DNA from 2 places in the Escherichia sp. B1147 genome. Region 2 is predicted to be linked to the other one. Evidence: predicted binding sites of a transcription regulator. Region 2 holds the regulator's gene; the other holds the start of a gene.
The links. The regulator ArgR, encoded in region 2, controls arginine synthesis, uptake and breakdown. The targets are predictions, from matches to a motif close to ANTGAATAAAAATACANT.

Region 1 (3,179 bases), 480 kb from region 2:
TATTCGACAACAATCACAAAATCACTGTCTAATATTCATATCAATAATATTGACTCAATGAAACATAAACCCATTGAATAAATAAATTAAAACATCATCCCCTTCGCGCCAGCGTCGCCCCATCGGCAAAATACGCTTTAATACCCGCAAGAATAGACTCCGCAACTTCCTGCTGGAAAGTTGCCGTTTTCAATTTGCGCTCTTCTTCAACGTTACTGATAAACGCCGTTTCGACCAGAATGGATGGAATATCTGGCGCTTTCAGCACGGCAAACCCGGCCTGCTCAACCTGATTCTTATGCAGCTTGTTGATTTTACCCAGCTTATTTAGCACAGCCTTACCAAACTTTAGGCTGTCGGCAATGGTCAGCGACTGCACCATATCAAACATGGTGTGGTCGACATAGCGGTCGCCGCTTTTGCTCACGCCACCAATCAAGTCAGAGGCGTTCTGGGTTTGCGCCAGATATTTTGCCGCAGTACTGGTTGCGCCTTTGGTAGAGAGCGCAAACACCGAGGAACCGCTCGGCTGGCGACTGGTAAAGGCGTCGGCATGAATAGAGACAAACAAGTCAGCACGCTGTTTCTGTGCTTTTGCTACGCGCACTTGCAACGGAATGAAGATGTCTTCATTACGCGTCATGTAAACCTTCATATTGCCCTCTTTCTCGATCAGAGAGCGCAGACGGCGAGCTATTTGCAATACCACGTCTTTTTCGCGCGTTTTGTATTTCCCCACCGCGCCAGAGTCTTCGCCGCCGTGGCCAGGGTCAAGCATAATGACAATCGGACGATCGCGCCCTGCCTTGCCAGGCTGTGGGCCACTCTGTGCAGGCGGCACCTGCTTTTCGAGGTCGCCTTTATTGTAATCTTCCAGCAGTGCCAACAGTGGGTCCTGCATGTCCTGAGCATTGGCCGGATAAAGGTCCATCACCAGGCGTTCTTTAAACCCGGCGACCGGCGCGAGGGCAAACATCTGCGGTTTTACATTTTGCTTTAACTCAAAAACCATCCGCACGGTTTGCGGATCAAATTGGCCAACGCGTGCCGACTTGATGAACGGGTCGTCAGCGCGGATTTGCGCAGCCATCCCCTTGAGCACCGAGTTCAGGTTTACATCTTCGATATCCACCACCACGCGTTCAGGGTTACTCAACGCAAACTGCTTATATTTCAGCTGACGATTTGATTCTACCGTCACACGGGTATAGCTGGATGCAGGCCAGACGCGCACCGCCACGACCTGACTGACCGCAGCCAGACTCACCTGGCTTACGCTCAATAGCCACATGGCGCCCGCGCCTTGCAGTAAACGACGGCGGCTGATTGCAGTGTTGGATCCTGACATGCCTCTCCCGAGCAAAAGAAATCTAAGCTGTGTAACAAGTAAACGACCAATTTGACCGGAAACTTTAGCGAAAGACGCATAATCTGTCATCTATAAAAAGGTAAACATTCTATTTATATTCACGGTATTACTGATAAAAAAGTCGCTCCCGCATAAAATTCGCACTTGCACACGGCGAAAAAACAGAATAAAAATACAGTAATTTCGAATAATCATGCAAAGAGGTGTGCCGTGGTAAAGGAACGTAAAACCGAGCTGGTCGAGGGATTCCGCCATTCGGTTCCCTATATCAATACCCACCGGGGAAAAACGTTTGTCATCATGCTCGGCGGAGAAGCCATTGAGCATGAAAATTTCTCCAGTATTGTCAATGACATTGGGTTATTGCATAGCCTCGGCATTCGTCTGGTGGTGGTTTATGGCGCACGTCCCCAGATCGACGCAAATCTGGCAGCGCATCACCATGAGCCGCTATATCACAAGAATACGCGCGTGACCGACGCCAAAACGCTGGAGCTGGTGAAGCAGGCTGCGGGTACGTTACAGCTGGATATTACCGCTCGCCTGTCAATGAGCCTCAACAACACGCCATTGCAAGGCGCGCATATCAACGTCGTCAGCGGCAATTTTATTATTGCCCAGCCGCTGGGCGTAGATGATGGTGTGGATTACTGCCATAGCGGGCGCATCCGGCGGATTGATGAAGAAGCGATTCATCGCCAACTGGACAGCGGTGCGATTGTACTGATGGGGCCGGTGGCGGTTTCGGTCACTGGCGAGAGCTTTAACCTGACCTCGGAAGAGATTGCCACTCAGCTGGCCATCAAACTGAAAGCCGAGAAGATGATAGGTTTTTGCTCTTCGCAAGGTGTCACCAATGACGATGGCGATATTGTCTCCGAACTTTTCCCTAACGAGGCGCAAGCGCGGGTAGAAGCCCAGGAAGAGAAAGGCGATTACAACTCTGGTACGGTGCGCTTTTTGCGAGGCGCGGTGAAAGCCTGTCGCAGCGGCGTACGTCGCTGTCATTTAATCAGTTATCAGGAAGACGGCGCGCTGTTGCAAGAGCTGTTCTCACGCGACGGTATCGGTACACAGATTGTGATGGAAAGCGCCGAGCAGATTCGTCGCGCAACAATCAACGATATTGGCGGCATTCTGGAGTTGATCCGTCCACTTGAGCAGCAGGGTATTCTGGTGCGTCGTTCTCGCGAACAACTGGAGATGGAAATCGATAAATTCACTATTATTCAGCGCGATAACACGACTATTGCCTGCGCAGCACTCTATCCATTCCCGGAAGAGAAGATAGGTGAAATGGCGTGCGTGGCTGTACATCCGGATTACCGCAGTTCATCAAGGGGCGAAGTTTTGCTGGAACGCATAGCGGCCCAGGCGAAGCAAAGCGGCTTAAGCAAATTGTTTGTACTGACCACGCGCAGTATTCACTGGTTCCAGGAACGTGGATTTACCCCGGTGGATATTGATTTGCTGCCGGAGAGCAAAAAGCAGTTGTATAACTACCAGCGTAAATCCAAAGTGTTGATGGCGGATTTGGGATAAGCGATGGAAATCGCCGGATGCGGCGTGAACGCCTTATCCAACCTACGCAGCACTCCATAGGCATAATAAGACGCGCCAGCATCGCATCAGGCATTGGCACTCATCGTCGGATGCGGCGTGAACGCCTTATCCGACCTACGCAGCACTCCGTAGGCATGATAAGACGCGCCAGCATCGCATCAGGCATTGGCACTCATCGCCGGATGCGGCGTGAACACCTTATCCGACCTACGCAGCACACCGTAGGCATGATAAGACGCGCCAGCGT
Region 2 (3,179 bases):
ATCTGATTATCTCGGTGGATAACAAGCCTGCAATCTCCGCTCTGGAGACAATGGATCAAGTGGCAGAAATTCGACCAGGTTCGGTGATTCCGGTGGTGGTGATGCGCGACGATAAAAAACTGACATTGCAGGTCACTATTCAGGAATATCCGGCGACCAATTAAGGCCGTCATTAAAAAAACAAAAAACCGGAGACTGTGCTCCGGTTTTTTATTATTCGCTAATCAATTACTTATTAACGAACTCTTCGCCCAGGGCGATATCTTTCTTCAGCGTATCCAGCATTCCTTCCAGCGCGTTCTGTTCAAATGCGCTCAGAGTACCGATAGATTTACGCTCTTCCACGCCATTTTTACCCAGCAGAAGCGGTTGAGAGAAGAAACGAGCATACTGGCCGTCACCTTCAACGTAGGCGCATTCAACTACACCTTTTTCGCCTTGCAGCGCACGAACCAGAGACAGGCCGAAGCGTGCAGCTGCCTGGCCCATGGACAGGGTTGCAGACCCGCCACCGGCCTTCGCTTCAACCACTTCCGTACCCGCGTTCTGGATACGTTTGGTCAGATCAGCAACTTCCTGCTCGGTAAAGCTTACGCCAGGAACTTGAGACAGCAGCGGCAGAATGGTAACGCCAGAGTGACCGCCAATAACCGGAACTTCAACTTCGCCCGGCTGTTTGCCTTTCAGTTCAGCGACAAACGTATTGGAACGAATGATATCCAGCGTGGTGACGCCGAACAGTTTGTTCTTGTCATACACACCCGCTTTCTTCAGCACTTCCGCAGCGATAGCTACCGTGGTGTTTACCGGGTTTGTAATGATACCGATGCACGCTTTCGGGCAGGTTGTCGCAATTTGCTGTACCAGATTCTTCACGATACCGGCGTTAACGTTAAACAGATCGGAACGATCCATACCAGGTTTACGCGCTACACCTGCGGAGATGAGAACCACATCAGCGCCTTCCAGTGCAGGGGTCGCATCTTCACCAGAAAAACCTTTTATTTTCACAGCAGTAGGGATATGGCTCAGGTCGACGGCCACACCGGGAGTGACTGGAGCGATATCATACAGGGAGAGTTCTGAACCTGAAGGCAGTTGGGTTTTTAACAGTAATGCAAGCGCCTGGCCAATACCGCCAGCAGCGCCGAGGACTGCGACTTTCATCCTAAACTCCTTATTATATTGATAAACTAAGACATGTTGCTCCGCTGCCGCGACCTTAATCCACAAATTAACAGTTTACAATGACCACTTCTCAAGAATGTGTAGTCACGCAAATTTGGCGTTTATGCATTTAATTGACGTAATCAGGAACCTAACTTACGTAATTAACAGCCGCTTATGCATTAGAGCAACATTCCAACAGGTGGTGACAATATACCCTACCGCTCAGCCAAAACAACATCAATTTGATAACAATTAATTTACTTTTAAGCAGAATTTACACGCCGTGACGCAGGCATGTTTCTCAATCACGAAATTTGATAAAATCCCGCTCTTTCATAACATTATTTCAGCCTTCTCCAGGGCAGACTGTTTGCATAAAAATTCATCTGTATGCACAATAATGTTGTATCAACCACCATATCGGGTGACTTATGCGAAGCTCGTCTAAGCAAGAAGAATTAGTTAAAGCGTTTAAAGCGTTACTTAAAGAAGAGAAATTTAGCTCCCAGGGTGAAATCGTCGCCGCATTGCAGGAGCAAGGCTTTGACAATATTAATCAGTCTAAAGTCTCGCGAATGTTGACCAAATTTGGTGCTGTACGTACCCGCAATGCAAAAATGGAAATGGTTTACTGCCTGCCAGCTGAACTGGGCGTACCTACCACTTCCAGCCCATTGAAGAACCTGGTGCTGGATATCGACTACAACGATGCTGTTGTTGTAATACATACCAGCCCTGGCGCGGCGCAGTTGATTGCGCGTCTGCTGGACTCTCTGGGCAAAGCAGAAGGTATTCTTGGCACCATCGCAGGTGATGACACCATCTTTACCACCCCTGCTAAAGGTTTCACCGTCAAAGACCTGTACGAAGCGATTTTAGAGCTGTTCGACCAGGAGCTTTAATCTCTGCCCCGTCGCGCTTTGCGACGGGGAAAATGTTGCTATCTCCTCTCGATCCCCCGTTTCTTTCTGCCTGACACTTAACAAATAGTGCCTTTTAGCATGACATTTCATTCACAAAATGAATGTATAGAGCAAATAACGCATACTCCGCAAAAAACTCATATCCAATTGATACAAAACACTTTTCCATAAAGAATGGTACTTTTTTTTAATTCTTTTAAGTTATAAAAATAATATTTTTTAACACTTAGTATCCACACCAAACAGTTAGCCAGGTATTAATTAGCTCGATAATTAGTGTATACTTAATTCTGTGATGCGGGTCACGAAACAAAGACCCAGCTAAAAGATTATGTCGAGGTAAAAATCATGAAAATCAAAACCACTGTTGCTGCATTAAGTGTGCTCTCTGTTCTCTCTTTCGGTGCTTTCGCTGCCGACTCCATTGATGCTTCTCAAGCACAAAATCGTGAAGCCATCGGCACCGTGTCCGTCAGCGGTGTAGCATCTTCTCCAATGGATATGCGTGAAATGCTGAATAAAAAAGCGGAAGAGAAAGGCGCGACTGCTTACCAGATTACCGAAGCGCGTAGCGGCGATACCTGGCACGCCACAGCTGAACTGTACAAATAAACCCTCATCGTCTTGTCCGACGATATTGCCCCCCGGTTCGGGGGCTTTTTTTGCGCTAGTGACGAACATTAAAACGCAAATGCCCTTCCAGCTCTTCCTCCGCCTCATCAAACAGCAGTATTAACGCGCCAAAACGCCGACGCGTTTTCTCCCCCAAATGAACAAATTCAATCTCCAGCGGTAGCGGCAGAACATCATTCATTAATACGTCCCACAAAGAGTCGAGGTCGCGCACCTTATCTTTATCCAGACCAAAGGTGTGCCTAAAGTCGCGATAAAAGTCCTCCTGACTCTCAATCTCATCAAAATCAAAACTATAGATATTCATCTCTTGCCACCGTCACGTTTCGCGGAAAGTTCTGCCGATCATCGCTAAGTATAGCCATGAAAAAACCGACGCTTTTGGCGTCGGTTTTGACTTAACTATCGGTCAACGCATGCTGATACTTATGGAGCATGCCCGTAAGCCGATGC

Region 1: the regulator ArgR is predicted to act here: its motif matches at 1,531-1,548, upstream of argA (amino-acid N-acetyltransferase).

What each region holds. Positions count from the first base shown of each region.
Region 1 covers NZ_LFHY01000015.1:515,941-519,119, reverse strand. Annotated here, with positions in the region: gene amiC (N-acetylmuramoyl-L-alanine amidase AmiC) at 95-1,348, opposite strand; gene argA (amino-acid N-acetyltransferase) at 1,580-2,911, shown strand.
Region 2 covers NZ_LFHY01000015.1:38,024-41,202, reverse strand. Annotated here, with positions in the region: gene degS (outer membrane-stress sensor serine endopeptidase DegS) at 1-164, shown strand, start outside; gene mdh (malate dehydrogenase) at 229-1,167, opposite strand; gene argR (transcriptional regulator ArgR) at 1,602-2,072, shown strand; gene yhcN (peroxide/acid stress response protein YhcN) at 2,442-2,705, shown strand; gene A9180_RS15115 (hypothetical protein) at 2,761-3,033, opposite strand; gene aaeB (p-hydroxybenzoic acid efflux pump subunit AaeB) at 3,125-3,179, opposite strand, start outside.